Regions from separate parts of the Caloramator mitchellensis genome, predicted to be linked through region 3. Evidence: a T-box and tRNA genes for the amino acid it is inferred to sense, from the RefSeq annotation. Region 3 holds a T-box; the other regions hold tRNA genes.
The links. The T-box of region 3 lies ahead of pheS (phenylalanine--tRNA ligase subunit alpha). A T-box ahead of a tRNA ligase gene usually reads a tRNA of that ligase, here a tRNA-Phe.

Region 1 (7,210 bases), on a different contig from region 3:
AGAATTAGGACTTATAGATAAAGTTAGAAAATATGGATGGAGCGGATTAACTGCAGAAGAAACTGGACGCATTGGAGGAATAATGACCAAATTAAATAAGGACGCTGGACGAAAGTGGAATGAATAATTAGGCTTTAGTTTCTAATAAAGTTATTTTGCCTAATATTTCATATTCATCAAGTTCTGCTGGCATCAAGAAACTGTCGCCGCAATTTATTTTATATGAGATTCCATTGTATAAAACTTCTCCTTCTCCTTCTACAGCTGTGTATACTTTGAAACTACCATTACAGTTTGATTTATAACTTAGATTGACTTTGATTATACTTACTTCGAAATAAGGGCACTTTATTGCATCTGCAATTTCATAGCCGTCAAATGATTTAAACTCTGGTTTTAACACATTTCCTTCAAAATTAAAATTGATTACATCAAGCGCCTTATCAATATGAAGTTCTCGCCTTTTTCCTTCTTTATCAACTCTATTCCAATCATAAAGCCTATATGTTACATCACTGCTCTGCTGTATTTCTGCAAGCAATAACCCATCCATAATTGCATGAACGGTTCCAGAAGGAATGAAGATCACATCACCTTTAGATACATTTACATAATTTAAACATTCCTCAACCTTGTTTAAATTTATCGCTTCAATAAATTTTTCTTTTGATATTTCACTCTTTAAACCATAAACTAATTGAGCATTTTCCTTAGCATCTATCACATACCACATTTCTGTTTTGCCAAATTGATTTTCAAACTTTTTAGCATAATCATCATCAGGATGAACCTGAACGGAAAGTTTATCATTTGCATCAATCAATTTAACTAGAAGTGGGAAAGAGTTATATTTTTTCCCAAGAATTATTTCACCGTATGAATCTATTACTTCCTTCAAAGTTGTCCCTTTTAGTTCGCCGTTTCTAATGATGCTCATTCCACTTTTATGGCAAGAAACCTCCCAGCTTTCTGCTATATTTCCATCGGGTATATTTCGATTAAAGTATTTTTCTAATTTTCTTCCTCCCCATATTATTTCCTTATATACAGGCTCAAAAAACAAAGGATACAACAAATAAATCCCCTCCCATAAAATTGCTGACAATATTATACAATAAAATATAAATATATAATAGACTTTATTTGATTAATATAATAAAATATATAGAGAAATTTAAGCGGGGTGGGAGAATGCAATATATTGAACTCGCACAGATTTACGACAAGATGATAGACATAGATTATGACTCTTGGAAAAGATTTATAGAAAAGTATATGAATTTAAATGGAATAGATTATAATGGGAAAACTGTCCTTGAACTAGCCTGCGGGACTGGTAACATGACTCAAAGGTTATATGATATGGGATTAAAGGTAGTAGCCCTTGATGTTTCAGAAGATATGCTGAATTTTGCAAGAAATAAAATAAAAAATAAGGATGTAGTATTTATAAATCAAGACATGAGAGATTTGAAGTTTGACAAAAAATTTGATTTCATATTCTGCCATAATGATGGATTAAACTATATAATTGAAGATGAAGAATTGATTGATATTTTCAACAGAGTCAATAATCATCTAAATGAATGTGGCTTATTTTTATTTGATATAAGTTCTGAATACAAATTAAAAAAAATAATAGGAAACAACTCCTTTACATTGAATGAAGACGATTACTGCTATATATGGGATAACTATATAGATGATGATATTTTAGATATGTATATTACATTCTTTGTAAAGGAAGGCAAACTATTTAAGAGAATAGATGAACACCATGTTCAAAGAGCGCATACTTGTGATAAAATAGTTAATATGCTCAAGAATACAGGATACAAAAAAGTTGAAATATATGATGATTATTCGTTTAATAACATTCACAATGAGACTTTAAGAATCACCTTTGTAGCTAAAAAATAAGGAGGTCAAAATATGGCATATATTTTAAGAGCGACAGCAGCAAATGGAGATATAAGATTATTTGCAGCTATTACAACTGATATGGTAGAAGAGGCAAGGAGGATACACAACCTTTCACCTACTGCATCTGCAGCGCTTGGGAGGTTTATGACAGTAGCTTCAATGATGGGAACAATGCTCAAGGGGGAGCGGGATACCATTACACTTTCTCTTAATGGTGGAGGCTCAATTGGCAATATGGTAGCTGTTTCAAACCCTAAGGGCAATGTCAAGGCTTATGTATCAAATCCAGGAGCAGATCTTCCGCTAAATGAAAAAGGCAAATTAGATGTTGGTAGAATAGTAGGTGTGAATGGCTTTTTAAACGTAGTAAAGGATTTAGGGCTAAAGGAACCCTACGTTGGTCAGGTGCCATTAAGAACAGGTGAGATAGGTGACGATATTGCATACTATTTTACAGTATCTGAACAAGTTCCATCGGCAGTTGTGCTTGGTGTTTTAGTTGATACAGATATTTCTATTAAAGCTGCGGGTGGACTTATTATCCAGATGATGCCAGGTGCAAATGAATTTTTAGCAGACATAATCACATTTAGACTTCAGGAAATTCCTCCACTATCAACACTGATTGCTGAAGGAAAATCAGGTGAAGAGATATTAAATATGTTGTTTGATGATATGGATTTGAAAATATACGAAAAAATAGACTGCCGATACGAATGTGATTGTTCAAGAGAAAGGGTTGAAAGGGCATTGATTGCACTCGGAAAAGAAGAACTACAAAGGCTGCATGACGAAGAGGAATCTATTCAACTTGAATGCCATTTCTGTGATAAGAAATATAAGTTCACAAAGGAAGAAATTAAGAAACTAATTGATAAATAAAATAAATTAAAAAAAAGGTGTTGACATAAGTGCAAAAATGATATAATATATTACATGTCGGCAGCGCCAATAAGGCAAAGTTGACAAAGATAAGTTTTGATGATATAATCAAAACATCGATGTGGGCGCATAGCTCAGCTGGGAGAGCATCTGCCTTACAAGCAGAGGGTCATAGGTTCGAGCCCTATTGTGCCCACCAAATCTTAATCTTAAGTGCCTGGCACCTAAGATTAAGTTTCTTGGCCCAGTAGCTCAGTTGGTTAGAGTGCCGGCCTGTCACGCCGGAGGTCGAGGGTTCGAGCCCCTTCTGGGTCGCCAACTGGCCAGATAGCTCAGTAGGTAGAGCAGGGGACTGAAAATCCCCGTGTCGCTGGTTCGATTCCGGCTCTGGCCACCATGCGGGAATAGCTCAGTTGGTAGAGCGTCACCTTGCCAAGGTGAAAGTCGCGGGTTCGAGTCCCGTTTCCCGCTCCAACTAAATATGGCGGCATAGCCAAGTGGTAAGGCACAGGTCTGCAAAACCTTCATTCCCCGGTTCAAATCCGGGTGCCGCCTCCATACAATGCAGCTTGCAATATTGCAAGCTGCTTTTTCTTTTGGTGACATTCACTTGATTTCTTGACTTCTTGATTTGTTTGTCAATTTGAACATGCGTCCTTGATAAATGGCAATTTACAAAGATACTAATCGCAAATAAAAGATAAATGGCTTTAGTTTGTCTGTTTTGAGCAAATCAACTGAATTAGACCAATAAATAGAATATTTTGGATTTGTTGCTTTTATTTTAGAGTATTAGAATTAAATTCAGATTGTTACTTAGCTTACTTGAAAGAAGGGAAAATAATGGGTTATGAGTATTTATTGGGATTAGATGTTGGCTCAACTACCGTCAAATTAGTAATATTAGATAAATATAACAAAATAGTAAACAGCAAATATAAGCGTCATTACGCTGATGTTGTCAATACTGTTAAGGAAGTTTTAACTGATGCAAAGCAGATAATTGGGGATAAAAAAATAAAGATAGCTGTCACTGGTTCGGCTGGAATTGGAATTTCAAAATGGTTAGATTTGCCTTTTGAGCAGGAGGTAATTGCGGCTACAAAGGCTGTTAATATATATGCTCCTGAAACAAATATAGCTATAGAGCTTGGAGGAGAAGATGCTAAAATCACCTATTTTAGCGGCAGCATAGAACAAAGAATGAATGGGAGTTGCGCTGGAGGAACAGGAGCATTTATTGACCAAATGGCAGGATTGATGGAAACAGACGCTATAGGGTTAAATGAATTGGCAAAAAGTTATAAAGTAATTTACCCAATTGCTTCAAGATGCGGTGTATTTGCAAAAACCGATATTCAAGCCCTTATAAACGAAGGAGTAAAAAAGGAAGATATAGCGGCTTCTGTGTTTCAAGCAGTTGTAAACCAAACGATAAGCGGATTGGCTGCAGGGAGGAAAATAACGGGAAAAGTAGCTTTTTTAGGTGGTCCACTTTATTTTTTAAGTGAACTTAGAAAAAGGTTTATAGAGACTCTAAATATAGATATTAATGATGCAATTTTTCCTGAAAATTCTCAGCTATTTGTAGCACTTGGCGCAGCGCACGTTGCAAAGGATAAGGAAACATTCAAACTTGAAACAATTTTAGACAAGCTTCAAGATACTACTCTTTTTTTGAATAAAGAAATAAATGTCCTAAGTCCTTTATTTGAAAATGAAAACTACTATATAAGTTTTAAAACAAGGCATGAGCAAAATAAAATTAAAAGAAAAAATATTGCTCAGCATAAGGGAGAATGCTTTTTAGGAATAGATGCTGGGTCAACTACTACAAAGGCAGTTTTAATAGACGCTGAGAATAATCTATTATTTAGTCTTTACTCAAATAATCAAGGAAACCCTGTTAATGCGGTATTAAACATAATCAAAAAAATTTATAAAGAACTTCCAGACAACGCACATATCGCCAAGTCATGCGTTACAGGTTACGGAGAAGGATTAATAAAGGCTGGCTTTTCAATAGATGAATCTGAAGTTGAAACCATTGCACACTATAAAGCAGCAGAATTCTTTGATCCGAACGTCGATTTTATACTAGATATCGGCGGTCAGGATATGAAATGCATCAGAGTTAAAAATGGAGTAATAGAAAATATAGTATTGAACGAGGCTTGTTCATCGGGTTGCGGTTCATTTATAGAATCTTTTGCAAAATCATTAGGTATGGCCATAGAAGATTTTGCAAAGGAGGCATTATTTTCAAAAAATCCCGTTGATTTGGGCTCAAGGTGCACAGTTTTTATGAACTCAAAAGTGAAACAAGCTCAAAAGGAAGGTGCAAGTGTTGCTGACATTTCAGCAGGGCTATCGTTTTCGGTTATTAAAAATGCATTGCAAAAAGTTATCAAGATAAGAAATATTGAAGATTTAGGAGAAAAAATAATTGTCCAAGGAGGCACCTTTTATAATGAAGCAGTTCTTAGAGCATTTGAACTGGTGTCTGGTAAGGAAGCGATACGACCTGACATATCTGGCTTGATGGGAGCATTTGGAGCAGCTTTAATAGCAAAGGAAAGGTTTGCACATGGAGAAAAGTCGAGCATAATTTCAAGCGAGGGATTAGAAAAATTTGAAATTAAACAATCGCATACAAGATGCAAATTATGCACAAACAATTGTCAGTTAACAATAAGCACATTTGGCGATGGTAAGAAATTTGTATCAGGCAATAGGTGTGAAAAAGGCGCTGGAAATTTTAGTGTAAAAAGCGATGTCCCAAATCTTTATGAGTATAAGTATAAAAGATTGTTTGAATATAAACCTTTAGATGAATCAATAGCGAAAAGAGGCATAATTGGAATACCAAGGGTTTTAAATATTTATGAAAACTACCCACTATGGCATACATTTTTTTCTGAACTTGGATTTAGAGTTGTTTTATCCGATAAGTCAAACAAAAAAATATATGAACTTGGCATGGAGACAATACCTTCCGATACCGTATGTTATCCAGCGAAAATTGTTCATGGACATATAGTAAATCTTATACAAAAGGGTGTCAAAACTATTTTTTATCCTTCTGTAGTTTATGAGAAAAAAGAGTTTTTGGACGCAAACAATCACTACAATTGTCCAATTGTGACTTCATATTCAGAAGTTATAAAAAATAATATGGATATATTAAATGAAAATGGAATCAAATTTCTAAATCCTTTTATTAGCTTAGAAAATGAAAAAATGCTCAGCAATTCTTTATTCAAATCATTATGTGAATTTGGCATTACAAAAAAAGAAATAGAAGAGGCGCTGAAAGCTGCATTATATGAATTTGAAAATTACAAAAGGGATATAAGAAAAAAGGGAGAGGAGACTTTAAGCTATCTAATCAAGACTGGAAAAAAGGGTATTGTTCTTGCAGGAAGGCCATATCATATAGACCCAGAAATAAATCATGGCATTCCAAATGTAATAAATTCATTTGGAATTGCGGTATTAACAGAGGATTCGATAAGCCATATTAAGGGTCTTAAAAATCCCTTAAGAGTAGTTGACCAATGGACTTACCACTCAAGAATATATAGAGCAGCAAACCTAATATCTGACTATAACAATATTGATATTATAGAACTAAACTCATTTGGATGTGGTCTTGATGCAATAGTTATGGACCAAGTAAAGGACATAGTTGAGGGCAGTGGCAAAATATATACTTCTATTAAAATAGATGAAGGAACTAACTTAGGTGCTATAAAGATTAGAATAAGAAGCCTTATTGCTGCACTAAAAGAAAGGGATAAAAAAGGAATGTTGCCGGTTAAAGTGAAAAGTATAAAAAATCCGGTATTCACAAAAAAGATGCGAAAAGAGTATACAATTTTAGCACCTCAAATGTCTCCTGTTCATTTTGAGATATTGGAAAAGGCCTTTGAGGTGAGCGGATACAAATTAAAAGTTTTGCCTTCGGTTGATAAGAATTCTATAGAAGAAGGTTTAAAATATGTAAACAACGATGCATGCTACCCATCCATAATAGTAATAGGGCAAATAATTAACGCTCTCAAATCAGGGGATTTTGATACAAACTCAACTGCAGTAATGATGACGCAAACTGGAGGGGGATGTAGAGCTACTAACTATATTGCTCTGCTTAAAAAAGCGTTAATCGATGCAGGCTTTAGCAATGTTCCAGTTATATCTTTGAACTCTAAAGGACTTGAAAAACAACCAGGATTTGAACTTTCACCCATGCTTATACACCGTGGATTGATGGCAGTAGTTTATGGGGATTTGTTAAACAGACTGATTTTGAGAACAAGACCATACGAAAAAGTAAAAGGTAATGCTAATGAATTATTTGAAGAGTGGAAATTCAGTATTTTTGAAAATATCAAGAATGGAAGTT
Region 2 (7,210 bases), on a different contig from region 3:
AATAATTACAAAAAAGCCTAAAAGGGGGTTTTAATTTTGGATGAACTAATTACTAATTTGATTAAGGAAAATAAGATTATTGAAGCAAAAATACATGCTATAAAGAATCTATTCTTTGATAAAAAAAAGTTTTATTACTATCTTGGCCTCTGTTCTATTGCTGAAAAAGATTATGAGTCAGCCATAAAGTTTTTTAATAATTCAATAAAACATGGATTAAAACATTTTTTGTTGTATTATAATCTTGGAACAGCATATTTAGAAATGAATCAAAATCATAGAGCAAAGGATTGCTTTAATAAATCTATTGAGCTAAACAATCAATATTATAATAACTACTTAAATTTAGCATATATATATTTAATGGAGAATGATGTTAAGAGCGCTTATAGAATAATTAAAACTGCAACGAGTATTTTTGAAGAGCCAAAAATAATTCAGATTGAAAAAAAGATATTAAAGGCGTTGAATATTTAAGTGGGGGAGATTTGAATGAAACCAAGAAGACTTAAACAAGGAGACACAATTGGGATTATTGCTCCTGCAAGTCCTGCTTTTAGTTTTGAGAAGGTTGATTTAACTGTTAGAAAATTAGAAGATTTAGGTTATAAGGTTGTCTTAGGTGAAAGCTGTTATAAACAATATGGATTTTTGTCTGGAGTAGATGAGATGAGGGCGAAGGATTTTAATGTTTTTTTTGAAGATGATAAAGTTGATGCAATTTTTTGTCTTCGCGGAGGATATGGCTCAAATAGAATTGTTGATATGATTGATTTTGCTAAAATAAAGCTAAATCCTAAGATTTTTTTAGGATTTAGCGATATAACCTATCTATTAAACGCTATTTACAAATTTTCAAATCTAGTTACATTCCACGGACCAATGATTGCTGCAGGTGATTTTTTGAAGGACTATAACTTTAATTTTTTAATGAAGGTATTGAAAGGAGATATTAAAAGTTATAAACTTAATTTAACTGCTATTGTTTCTGGACAAGCAGAAGGAAAAATAATTGGAGGCAATCTTTCAATAATAGCTTCAATGATTGGAACAGCCTATGAACCGAAGTTTGACGATGGTATATTGATATTGGAGGATGTCGGTGAAGAACCATATAAAATCGATAGGTTGTTATATCATCTTAAGTATTCAAATGTATTTAAACGAGTTAAAGCTGTAATTCTTGGAGACTTTACAAACTGTGAAGCTAGGGAGTTTAATAAAAGCCTTAGTATAAATGAAGTTTTGTGGGGATTTTTTTCTAATTTAAATATACCAGTGTATATATTAGAAAATTTAGGTCATGGAGAGAAAAGAATTACCATTCCAATTGGTATTAAGGCAATGATAAAAGATGATAGGCTAATGTTTATGGAGGAGGGTGTTACTAATGATTAATTTTTTATATGAGGCTAATGCAATTAAAGACATTTTAGTTGAAATAAGAAGGGAACTACATAAGAATCCAGAGATAGATAGAAACTTAAAATATACGGCTTCGTTGGTCGAAAAATATTTAAAACAATATAGCATCGATTATAAAAGGTATGATAATTGTGGCATTATTGCTGAAATTGGAAAATCAGATAAAATTGTTGCATTAAGGGCAGATATGGATGCTCTTGAAATTGAAGATTTAAAGGATAAGCCGTATAGTTCTATTAAAAAAGGATTAATGCATGCCTGCGGACATGACGCACATACAGCTATTCAAATAGGTGCAGCAATAATTTTAAAAAAATATGAATCCAAATTAAATGGAAAGGTTAGGCTTATATTTCAACCAGCTGAAGAGACAGATGGTGGAGCTAAAGATATGATAAATTTTGGTGCACTTGACAACGTTAGGGCAATATATGCACTTCATGTTGATGAAACGCTCGATACGGGAGTTATTGGGGTAAAAAAAGGATTGGTAGCAGCAGCTTCGAATCCATTTAAAATATCAATTTTTGGAAAAGGCGCTCATGGCGCTTATCCCCATGATGGAATAGACAGCATATATATTGCTGCTAAAGTAATAGATGGAATACAAGGCATTATATCGAGAGAAGTTGCTGCTGCAGACAGTGCTGTCATTACAGTTGGTAAAATTCATGGTGGAACTGCAGCTAATGCTGTAGCAAGAAATGTCGATATAGAAGGTATTATTAGAACTGTAGGAGATGATTTAAGGCAATTTGTTTTAAGTAGATTTAAAGAAGTAGTTATAGATACTTCACGAATTTATAGGGGTATTGCTGAGGTTGATATATTCGAAAGCTATCCATCATTTTCAAACGATGATATATTATTTAATGATTTTATAAAATTTGTAGGTGATATAAACGAAATCAAATTGATTGAGATACAAAAACCTGGAATGGGTGTGGAGGATTTTGCATACTATACAAAATTAGTTCCAGGGCTTTATTATAAGTTGGGTTGTCGCAATGTTGAGAAAGGTATAGTTCACCCTGCACATGGAAGCTATTTTGATATTGATGAAGATTGCCTTGCTCTAGGTAGTGCTACACAAACCATGTGTGCATTTAATTATCTCAATAGTCATAAATAATATTATCATAAATGATAACGTTATCATAAATCACTAAAATATAGAGTATACTTTAATAAATCAATATATATGTGATAAATATGCATAAAACAAGAATTATTAAGAAGAATACTTATCTTAATGAAAAAGAATTTACAAAAATATCCAAGATACTAAAAAATCATTATAATTTAGTTCCGACGGAAATTGAAAAAGTAAGAAGCGTTTATCGAATAACTACGGATAAAGGAAAATATTGCTTAAAAGAATTTAAACATAACGACAAAAAGGCAATCATAGGATTTTACTTAACTAAACATCTTCAGGAAAACGGATTTAACGGAATAGCAGAGTATTACAAAACAAAATCTGATTTGGAATGCATAAAAGAGCACGGAAGATATTATTACTTAACGAGTTGGATAGATGGGAGAGAATGTAACTTTGAAAATTTTGACGAGCTTAAATCATCATTAGAGCTTCTTGCAGACTTTCATCAAAAAGCAAAAGGTTTTTATTTATCAAAAGTAAAAATAAATAGCAACTATAATAAATGGCAAAAAAAACTGAATTTAATGATAGAAGATTTAAAATTATTTAAGAAAATAATACTTCAAAAAAGAGTTAAAACTTCCTTTGACATCAAATATTTTGATATGGTTGATTACTATTTAAACATTGCAAACAAGGCTTTGGAGAAATTTAAATCAACAGCTTATACTAAAGTTTGTGACAAAGCTAGAGAACAAAAATTTATTTGTCATGACAGTTTTTATTATCAGAATTTACTAATAGACAAAAATGATAAGTTATACTTAATCGATTTAGACAGTATAGTTTATGATATCCCTATTTATGATCTTGCAAAATTTTTAAGAAGAACATTGAATAAGAGCTTATTTTATTGGGACTTTGGAATAACAGAAAAATTAATAAGATTCTATGAGAAAAATAGGCATATTGAAGATGAAGAGTATGAGATAATGCTGGGCTTTTTAATGATTCCTCATAGATTTTGGAAAATAGGAAGGAAAAGATACTTTAAACATAAGGAGTGGAGTGAAGAAAAATATAATAAAAAGCTTGAAAAAGAAATTAGGTTAAAGGATAAGAGAGAAGAGTTTTTTGATAAATTCAAAAATTATTTTGTAGAAAAAAAACAAGACAGTTAAACTGTCTTGTTTTTGGTGGCCAGAGCCGGAATCGAACCAGCGACACGGGGATTTTCAGTCCCCTGCTCTACCTACTGAGCTATCTGGCCATATTTTATTTTGGTGGGCCTTCAGGGACTCGAACCCCGGACCGACCGGTTATGAGCCGGTTGCTCTAGCCAGCTGAGCTAAAGGCCCTAGTGGTGACCCCTAGGGGATTCGAACCCCTGTTACCGCCGTGAAAGGGCGATGTCTTAACCACTTGACCAAGGGGCCATAATGGGTTAAAATCTAATTAAGCATTCTCAAACCCGACATGTAATAATATATCATGATATTTAATACATGTCAACACTTTTTTAAAATTTTAGGGGGAAATTATGATTAAAATAAGATTTTTAGGCGCTACAAGAGCTGTTACTGGGTCATGTTATTACATTGAAACTTCTAAGAGAAAATTTTTAGTAGATTGCGGTATGTTTCAAGGAAAGGACGCTAAGTTGAATGTTAATGATTTTGTTTTTAATCCATCCGATATTGATTTTATTTTAATTACTCATGCTCATATAGACCATACAGGAAGATTGCCATTGCTAGTAAAACAGGGATTTAAGGGCTCTATTTTTTGCACAACTGCTACTGCAGATTTACTAAAGATTATGCTTGTGGATAGCGGACATATTCAAGAGATGGATGCTATTTCAGAGAACAAAAAAAGGCAACGCAAAGGACTACCTCCAATTGAGCCACTATATACTGCACAGGATGGAGATAGGGTAAAAGATTTTGTAACTTCAGTTCCATATAATTATACAATACAGGTTGATAAAAATATAAGCGTGAATTTTAAAGATGCAGGACATCTTTTAGGCTCGTCAATAATAGAAATTAATATTCTAGACGATGGTCAAAATAAGAAAATTGTATTTTCCGGAGACCTAGGCAATACTAATATACCAATAATTAAGGACTATGAGTTTGTTGATTATGCTGATTACTTGATTATCGAATCTACTTATGGCAATAGATTACATCCATCGTTAGATGAGGCATTAAATTTATATGATATAATTGAAAAGACTACTTCAAAGGGCGGCAATGTAGTTATTCCTTCCTTTGCTGTCGGAAGAACACAGGAATTACTATATATTTTAAATCATTACGTCGATATTGAAAAAATAAAAAGGATGTCTGAAATTGAAATATATCTTGATTCACCTCTTGCTGAAGAGGCAACTGGAGTTTTTGAAAGACATAAAGAATGTTATGATGAGGATGCACTAAAGAATTTAGCTCTTGATATTGATGTGCTAGACTTTAAAAATTTGCACTATGTGAAGACTAAGGAAGAGTCGATGGAGTTAAATAAAAAAAATGGGGTTGTTATTATATCATCAAGTGGTATGTGTGAAGCTGGAAGAATTAAGCATCATTTAAAATACAACCTTTGGAAAAAAAATTCTACAATCTTATTCGTAGGATACCAAGCAGAAGGAACATTGGGAAGAAGAATTTTAGATGGCGCCAAGAAAGTAAAAATATTTGGAGAAGAAATTGCAGTAAATGCAGAAGTTATAAATATGCCTGGACTTTCAGGCCATGCTGATTTAAATGGATTAGTAAATTGGTTTAAAAATATTAAAAATGGAGTAGGAAAAAGAGTCTTTATAACTCATGGAGAAGTGGAGGCAAGTTTTAATTTAAAAAAAGTATTTGAATCAATTTCGAATGTAAGCTGTTATATCCCTGATTTTATGGAAGAAATTATACTTTAATTCATTAATAATTTGAAAGGAGCAGCTATGCTTTCGCTTGAAGTAGCTAGAATAAGGGATTATTATATGATATTAAAATTATTAAAAAAACATAACAGAAAGAGCTTTGAATATTATAGTAATTTTAATGACAATATTTTTTCATATTTTATTACAAAAAACATTTATAAAATAAAAAGGCGAGAAAGAGTAGTCGGATTGATTATATGTAATTTTATAAAAAGAGAAGTATATTTTGTCCCAACAGTGAATATAAAAATAGATTTTAATGATATTTATAAGCTTCTCGTATCTAACTTTAAAGGGTATGATTTTCCTTTCGTTTATTATGGATTTGACTTAATAAATTCTTTGGGAATAGAAAATCAACTTGCCATTATCAAGAATTATAAAATAATGGTTAATAATATAAGTAATTTGAATTTTATAAATTCTAATATTGAAAATTTATCAGTTGAAAGAATGAAAATAACAGAGCAGGAAAGCTTGAGAGTAGAACTTCAAAATAAAATTTTTGGTAATTTAATTAACCGAAAAGTGCTTACTGTAAGCGAAGTAATTGCGGAAGAAAAAAAGAAAGAATTTTTGAAAGATTTATGTTTCTTTTTGAAATATCAGGATAAATATATAGGTTATGGACAAATTGTAATTAATAATGAAGGATATTTTTTAATTAATTTTGGTATATTAGAGGAATTTAGAGGGAAGGGCTATGCAAAGCTTTTTTTAAGTGAAATACTAAAAAATGCAAAGAATTACGGTGTGGAAACATTGTATTTAAAGGTTGATAATTATAATCTTAAAGCTATTAAACTTTATGAGGATTTAGGTTTTGAGGAACTGATCAATGTTGCAACAATTAAAATTTTTTAACAATCTATTAAAACGAAATTAGGCACCATGCATGAATTTTAGGCTCACATCATGGTGCCTTTTACAACTTAAATGCTTTCCGAAAAGTTTTTATCTATAAACTTCTTTTAAAACTTTTCCTAAACGTTTCATGCCTTCAACAATTTTTTCTTCGGTCATATTAGAAAAATTAAGTCTAAAATGGTTTGGATGTCCTCCATTAGGGAAGAAGGAACCGCCTGGAACAAAAGCTACTTTTTCCAAAAGAGCAGTCTTTAGAAGTTCTGCAGTGTCAATATCTTCTCTAAGTGAAACCCATGTAAACAATCCACCATGAGGATAGGTATATTTAACTTCTTCAGGGAATTCACTTTTTATCATTTCAATCATCAAATCTCTACGTTTTCTGTAAATAGCTTTTATTTTTTCAATATGTTCTTCAAGACTATATGTTGTCATAAAGAAGGCTGCTTCTCTTTGCGATATAGAGCTTGATTGCAAATCGGCTCCTTGCTTAACGATAATAAACTTATTTAACATCTCAATTTCAGCACAAATCCAACCCAATCTTAAACCAGGACAGAATGTTTTAGAGAATGTTCCAAGATAAATTACAAGTCCATTCTTATCCATGCTTTTTATAGTAGGAATATGTTCTCCTTCAAATCTAAGTTCCCCATAAGGATTGTCTTCAACTATTGGAATATTATATTTTTCGGCAAGTTGTAGCATTTTTACTCTTCTCTCATAGCTTAAAGTTTTGCCTGTTGGGTTTTGAAAGTCTGGTATTGTATAAATAAATTTAGCATTTGGATATTTTTCAATGGCTTTTTCAAGTTCCTCTACTATCATTCCGTCATCATCCATAGGAATCTCAACAAACTTTGGCATATATG
Region 3 (7,210 bases):
TAAAAGCTTTTTTTATTAAAATCTCTTGCCTCTTTCAATTCCTTCTTCAGCCTAACTATTTCAATTTCACCCTCAAGCAGCTTATCCTTTAACTCCTCAATATCGGATTCCTTTTGATTTACTTCGTTTTCAAGGCTCTGCTTTTGCAATGTTAAATCATCTATCTGCCTTTGCAGAGCGTCTAACTGTTCGTTATAGGTGTCGACGGTCATACTAACCTCTTGATAATGGGATTTAAATTCTTCTACGGTAGTTAAAAGCTCTTGATTTTCCTGTCTTAATTTATTGTTCTCATCAGAAATAGAATTATACATTTCAAATAGCTTTTCGTATTCCCTTTCAAGCTCCTCGAGCTTAATTTTAGGTTCAACTGAAACCTGCTTAAGAGTCTCAAATTCCCTTCTCAATTTGAACAATTCATCAGCAATCAATATAGCAGCAAGCGCTGTCGCCGATGTATTGGAATGGTTTAAATTAGAGCGCAGTATTTCCTTTATTTTTTTATCGACAAAATTGCCGATAGAAAATAGATATTCCTCAGGCTCATTGCCTGTCAATGTATATTCAATTCCATTTATCTTAACATTTACTTTATTTTTACCCATATCAAGCACCCTTTCAAATAAGCTGCATTAATTATATTTTATCATTAATTTTAATTTTTTCACTATAATTTTTTGTATTTTTATAAATTTTTTGGTGATTTTTTTGTAAGGGATAATTTATAAGCATTATAATTCCCATGAATGGAATTAGAGTCTCCTTCTAAATCATTCATGGGAACTGATAATTTATCTGAGCTGAGCGCCAAGTTTATTTGAAAGGGTTTCAACTATCTTGTTGAAAACAGGGTTTATTTCATCGTCAGTTAATGTTCTGTCCTCAAGTCGGAATATAATTGAATAAGCTACGCTCTTATAGCCATCTGGAACCTGCTTACCCTTGTAAACGTCGAAAAGTTTAACCTCTTCCACCAAGCCTTTGCCTATCTTCCAGATTATATTCTCAATTTCAGCAACGGCAATGTCGTCCTTTACAAGAACTGCCATATCTCTATCGATTGCAGGATATTTTGGAAGTGGTTTGTATTTTCTTTCAAACTTAGCTGCTTCGAATAACGCCATAAGGTCTATTTCAGCAGCATAAACCCTATCCTCGATTCCATACTCTTCTGCAACCTCTGGGTGAATCTCACCAAACACTCCCGCATCCTTTCTTCTAACTAAAAGCCTTGCGCATCGTCCTGGGTGGAATGTTGGGTTTTGTTCGTCCCTTTCAAAATCAACCTTATCTATTCCAAGAAGATTTATAATATTTTCAACAACTCCCTTAAGGTCATAAAAATCCGCCTTACCCATCATTGCAATGCCTAACCTTACAGGTTCATTTGGAAGTTTATCATCAGTCGGATGGTATGTCTTAGCAACCTCAAATATTCTAACTTCCTTGTTATCCCTTGCATTGTTAACCTCCAATGTCCCAAGAAGGGAAGGAATAAGTGTTGTTCTCATCACGCTGAAATCTTCCCCGAGAGGGTTTAAAATCTTTACAGCATTTCTTAATGGACTGTTCTCTTTTAATTTAACTCTATCGAACACCTTAGGGCTTACAAATGAGTAGGTATTTGTTTCAAAAAATCCCGATGAAACCATAGTATTCCTAATCAAGTTAACAAGCTTTTGTTCCTTTGTATACGCAGCTTCAACTGCCTCTCCCTTAATCTTTACAGTCGGTATTGTATCATACCCATAAAGCCTTGCAATCTCTTCTGCAACATCTTCCTTTATCTTTACATCCTGCCTGAAGGTTGGAACTTCTATCTTAAGTATTTCATCTCCTTCAACCTTCATTCCAAGATACTTTAGCATATTCTTCATATCTTCTGCTGAAATATTAATTCCAATAAAATCATTTATCCACTTGCTGCTAACTTCCATATAATAAGGCTCAAGTTTCTGTGGATAAATATCTATTTTACCACCAACTACTTCACCAATGCCGAGAGTTTCAATAAGGTGGCATGCCCTATCTAGCGCTGCATCTATTATATTTGGGTCCAAGTCCTTTTCAAATCTTGAAGACGATTCGGTCCTTAAACCTAATTTCTTTGCTGTCAATCTTACATTAGTTCCATTGAAGTTTGCACATTCAAATACAATAGTAGATGTATCTTCCTGTATTTCAGAGTTTTGACCTCCCATAACACCGGCAACAGCAACAGCCTTTGCTCCATCCGCAATCACAAGCATTGAATCGTCAAGGGTTCTTTCTATTCCGTCAAGAGTTGTGAATTTTTCACCTTCTTCTGCTCTTCTTACGATTATCTTTTTACCTTCGATAAATCTATAGTCAAATGCGTGCATTGGCTGACCAAGTTCAAGCATTACATAGTTTGTTATGTCAACTATATTGTTTATAGGCCTAACCCCTGCGTCCATCAATCTTTGCTGCATCCATTCGGGTGAATGACCTATCTTTACATTTTTTACAACCCTTGCAGCATAGCGTCTGCACAAATCATCCTTTACTTCAACTGATAAATAATCATTTATATTTTCGCTGTTTTCATTAAAACCTGTTTCAACAGCTTTTAATGGTTTTCTAAATGTAGCCGATGCTTCCCTTGCTATTCCGTAAACTCCAAAACAGTCTGCTCTGTTTGATGTTATTTCAAAATCGATTATGCCGCCATTAAGTCCAAGTATTTCCTTTATGTCAACTCCAAGAGGTGTATCCTTTGGAAGAATCATAATTCCGTGAACCGAATCATCCTTTGCAATTCCAAGCTCGGCTTCTGAACATAGCATTCCGTTTGATTCTATACCTCTTAATTTTCCCTTTTTAATTTTGACCCCGCCTGGCAATGTTGAACCATGAAGTGCAACAGGAACGGTATCGCCTTCCTGAACGTTTTCTGCACCAGTAACTATTTGAATTGTTTCATTCCCAACGTTAACCTGGCAAATTCTTAGTTTATCTGCATCAGGATGTTTTGTAATTTTTTCAACATATCCTGTTACAACCCTGTCTATTTCCTTTCCGTATTCAATTACCTCTTCAACCTTTGAACCTGACATTGTCAATGCATCTGCAACTTCTTTTATACCTTTATCTAAATCAACATATTCTAACAGCCAATTATATGGAACCTTCATGCTATCCCTCCTTAAAACTGCTTTAGGAATCTTATATCGTTTTCATATAATAGTCTAATATCATCTATTCCATATTTAATCATAACTATTCTATCAAGCCCCATTCCAAATGCAAAGCCGCTGTAAACATCAGGGTCAATTCCGCCCTTTCTTAATACATCTGGGTGAACCATACCGCATCCTAATATTTCAATCCATCCTGAACCTTTGCACACTCTGCAGCCTTCTCCACCGCATACAAAGCATGAAACATCCACTTCGGCCGATGGTTCGGTAAATGGGAAGTGGTGTGGTCTGAATTTTGTTCTTGTGTTTTCTCCGAAGAACCTCTTAGCAAATGTTTCAAGAGTTCCCTTAAGGCTCGCCATAGTAATTCCCTTATCAACAACAAGCCCTTCGATTTGATAAAATATAGGCGAGTGGGTTGCATCCACTGCATCAGACCTGTAAACTCTACCTGGCGCAATAATTCTTATAGGCGGCTTTGTTTTTTCCATAGTTCTTATCTGTATTGGTGAAGTTTGAGTTCTAAGAACGAGGTTTTCGCTAATGTAGAATGTGTCCTGTTCATCCCTTGCTGGGTGGTTCTTAGGAACGTTAAGCGCCTCAAAATTATAATAATCAAGCTCTATCTCTGGTCCCTCTGCAATTGAAAATCCCATACCAAAGAATATTTCCTTTATCTCGTCTAACACCTTGTTTAAAGGGTGGATGTTTCCAATCGAATGTCTTTTGCCCGGCATTGTAATATCTATGTATTCGGATTTAATCTTCATATTTCTTTCTTTGTTTTTGATTTCATTTAATGCATTTTCAATCTGGTTTTCAATTTCTTCCCTGACTTCATTTGCAATTTTGCCCACAATAGGTCTTTCTTCAGGGCTTAAAGCACCCATGCCGCGAAGTATCGTTGTAAGACTTCCCTTTTTTCCAAGATACTTTACCCTAATCTCATCGATTTTCTGGCTATTGTCAGCCGATTTAATCTCCAATAATGCTTCTTCTTTAATCTTTTGAAGCTGCTCTCTCATTTTTTAGCCTCCTTTTACTAAATTTTGACGAATACTAAAGTTAAATTGTCAAACAAATCAAGAACTCAAAAAATCAAGTGAATGTCACCAATAAAAAAGCTCCCAATCCCAAATAGGGACGGGGAGACCGCGTTACCACCCTAGTTGAACGCACAAGCGTTCCACTCATTCGTATAACGGCTGTGCCGCCAGCAGCCTACTTAATTTCAGCTGTGGAACTTTGGAGCGAAGGTTCATTCGGTTACATTGCAGGGACGCTCTCAATCGCGGCATCCCCTCCCTGTGCACATCGCCGGACTACTGGACTCCTTCATCGTTTCGCATCTTAATATCATTGTGGAATATTTTATCATAACTAATAATTTTAATCAATATTCATTTTCTCATTTGATAATTCTTTGCCTTACAACCTCATATAAAAGTATTGAAGACGCCATGGCTGCGTTTAGTGACTCTGCTCTGCCTATCATAGGTATCTTTATTTTATCCGTTGCAAGCTCTATGTGGCTTTGTGGTATCCCATTTGCTTCGTTTCCTATGATTATTGCAGTTTTCTGTTTAAAATCAAAGTCGTATATATAACTTTTAGCAGTCAGGTCAGTAGCATATACTTTGAAGCCCTTTTGTTTTAATATATCTATTGAAGTTTCGAATTCATCTATATAAATTACAGGCAGATGAAATATCGAGCCCATCGTTGAGCGCAAAGTTTTAGAATTATACACATCAACTGTCCCTTTTACTATAATTACAGCGTCGGCTCCAGCAGCATCTGCTGTTCTTATTATTGTTCCAAGGTTTCCAGGGTCCTGAACCCCGTCTATTATTACTGCAAAATCCTTTAAAACCTCTAAATCATAATCAGTCTTTATACAAACTGCAATAATGCCCTGTGGCGTTTCTGTGTCCGAAAGTTCTTTTATCACTGCATCTTCTACTTCATATTTAGGGCAATTTGCATCTAATATTGATGAGTATTTAGAAGAAGCAAACTTTCCTGAGTAGAAAATATATTCTACCTTGTTTTCATTTAACGCCTCTTCAACAAACCTTGCACCTTCTATGATGAATTTTCCTGACTCATCCCTGTATTTCTTCTGTTTTAATTTTAGAGTATCTTTAATAAGTTTATTGTTTTTGCTGAGCATAAAATCAATCCTATCTTAATTTATCAGATTCAAATTTTCTTATATTATCCGTTTCAGAGATTACAACAAGTATATCACCTGGACGAATGACGTCATCCGCCTTAGGCGAGATGTTAATGTCGTTGCTCCTTTTAATTGCCATAACATTGAATCCGTATTTGTTTCTCATATCGAGTTCCCTAAATGATTTATTGTGCCATTCTTCAATTGCTGCAATTTCCATAATATTATAGTCCGGCGAAAGTTCTATATAGTCGAGTATATTTGATGAGCAAAGATTATGCGCAACTCTAACTCCCATATCTCTTTCTGGGAATACCACCCTGTCTGCGCCAATCTTATATAAAACTTTTGCATGAAGTTCATTGTGCGCCTTTGCTATAACATATTTTATTCCAAGTTCCTTTAAAAGAAGCGTAACCATTACGCTTGATTGAATGTCACTGCCTATTGTCACAACTGCAACGTCAAAGTTCCTAATTCCTAAAGACCTTATTGTAGCTTCGTCTGTAGCATCAGCCTGAACAGCGTGAGTTACATAATCTGAAATGCTCTGAACTGTCTCTTCATCGTTATCTATTGCCATTACTTCATTTCCTAATTGATATAATGTTTTGGCAACGCTTGAGCCAAATCTTCCAAGTCCAATCACTACGAATTGCTTAGATTTCATAAAATGACCTCCTAAATTATCCAACCAATATTCTATCTTCAGGATATTTTACGCTTTTGCTTGTCATCAACTGTTTTCGTGCAAATGCAAGTGCAAGAGTAAGTGGTCCAACTCTGCCTACATACATAGTCAACATTACCACTACTTTTCCTATATTAGTCAGTGTAGATGTTAAGCCCAAGCTAAGTCCAACTGTTCCAAAGGCTGATGTTGCTTCATAAAGAAATTCCATAAAGTCGCCGCTTTGGGTTATTGAAAGGACCATAGTAACTCCAATTACCAGCATAAAGCTTATAAAAGTTATTGCAATAGCACGATATACAACTTCTTTCGGAATTCTTCTATTAAACATTTCAGTATCTTCTCTACCATGAATGACAGCATAAACCGTCATAATTATCAGCATTGCAGTTGTCGTCTTGATACCACCGCCTGTAGAGCCTGGCGACGCACCGACAAACATTAATAATATTGTAAGGAACTTGCTTGAAGTTGTCATATCCGGAAGATTTATTGTATTAAATCCTGCTGTTCTTGGAGTAACTGAGGCAAACAAGCTTGATAGTATTTTGCCCTTGAATGACAATGCCCCAAGAGTATTAGGGTTGTTGTATTCAAGAACAAAAAACATTACTGCCCCTGTCGCTATCAAAATTGCCGTCGTCAAAAGGACAACCTTTGAATGCAGCGAGAATTTTTTCATGTTTTTATGGTTAATTATTTCGGTAATAACTCCAAATCCTAATCCGCCAACTATAACAAGACCCATAACTGTTAAGTTGATTACCGGATTTTCAACATACGGCGTTAAGCTTTTAAAATCGCCAATCAAATCGAAACCTGCATTGCAAAAAGAGGATATGGCATGGAAAACTCCGTAATATATTCCCCTTTTCCAACCGAATTCAGGAACAAATTGCGTTGATAAAAGAATGGCCCCAAGCCCCTCTATACTGAAGGTAATTCCCATAATATAGATGGCAAGCTTAACAATACCCTGTATATTAAAGGCGTTAAATGCCTCCTGCATAACCAGCCTTTCTTTAAGGGTTATTTTCCTTCCAAGGACAATTGCAAACAGAGTTGCAAAGGTCATGAATCCTAACCCGCCTATTTGAATTAATAAAAGTATAATAAATTGTCCAAATGTGCTCCAGTGCGTTCCGGTATCTACAACAACAAGTCCTGTAACGCATACAGCAG

Region 1: it has a tRNA-Phe gene. The T-box ahead of pheS (phenylalanine--tRNA ligase subunit alpha) is inferred to sense a tRNA for this amino acid. The anticodon was not compared.
Region 2: it has a tRNA-Phe gene. The T-box ahead of pheS (phenylalanine--tRNA ligase subunit alpha) is inferred to sense a tRNA for this amino acid. The anticodon was not compared.

What each region holds. Positions count from the first base shown of each region.
Region 1 is NZ_LKHP01000004.1:163,211-170,420, reverse strand. It holds gene ABG79_RS05020 (alpha/beta-type small acid-soluble spore protein) at 1-127, shown strand, start outside; gene ABG79_RS05015 (type I phosphomannose isomerase catalytic subunit) at 128-1,075, opposite strand; gene ABG79_RS05010 (class I SAM-dependent DNA methyltransferase) at 1,192-1,920, shown strand; gene hslO (Hsp33 family molecular chaperone HslO) at 1,933-2,805, shown strand; tRNA gene ABG79_RS05000 (tRNA-Val) at 2,929-3,004, shown strand; tRNA gene ABG79_RS04995 (tRNA-Asp) at 3,047-3,123, shown strand; tRNA gene ABG79_RS04990 (tRNA-Phe) at 3,127-3,202, shown strand; tRNA gene ABG79_RS04985 (tRNA-Gly) at 3,204-3,279, shown strand; tRNA gene ABG79_RS04980 (tRNA-Cys) at 3,289-3,363, shown strand; gene ABG79_RS04975 (2-hydroxyacyl-CoA dehydratase) at 3,649-7,210, shown strand, end outside.
Region 2 is NZ_LKHP01000005.1:112,160-119,369, reverse strand. It holds gene ABG79_RS06040 (tetratricopeptide repeat protein) at 37-477, shown strand; gene ABG79_RS06035 (S66 peptidase family protein) at 493-1,398, shown strand; gene ABG79_RS06030 (M20 metallopeptidase family protein) at 1,391-2,557, shown strand; gene ABG79_RS06025 (CotS family spore coat protein) at 2,638-3,708, shown strand; tRNA gene ABG79_RS06020 (tRNA-Phe) at 3,722-3,797, opposite strand; tRNA gene ABG79_RS06015 (tRNA-Ile) at 3,809-3,885, opposite strand; tRNA gene ABG79_RS06010 (tRNA-Glu) at 3,889-3,963, opposite strand; gene ABG79_RS06005 (MBL fold metallo-hydrolase) at 4,068-5,462, shown strand; gene ABG79_RS06000 (GNAT family N-acetyltransferase) at 5,490-6,335, shown strand; gene ABG79_RS05995 (aminotransferase-like domain-containing protein) at 6,426-7,210, opposite strand, start outside.
Region 3 is NZ_LKHP01000003.1:36,361-43,570, reverse strand. It holds gene ABG79_RS03360 (cell division protein ZapA) at 1-605, opposite strand, end outside; gene pheT (phenylalanine--tRNA ligase subunit beta) at 792-3,155, opposite strand; gene pheS (phenylalanine--tRNA ligase subunit alpha) at 3,167-4,186, opposite strand; T-box leader at 4,298-4,509, opposite strand; gene ABG79_RS03345 (TrmH family RNA methyltransferase) at 4,570-5,334, opposite strand; gene ABG79_RS03340 (potassium channel family protein) at 5,345-6,007, opposite strand; gene ABG79_RS03335 (TrkH family potassium uptake protein) at 6,024-7,210, opposite strand, start outside.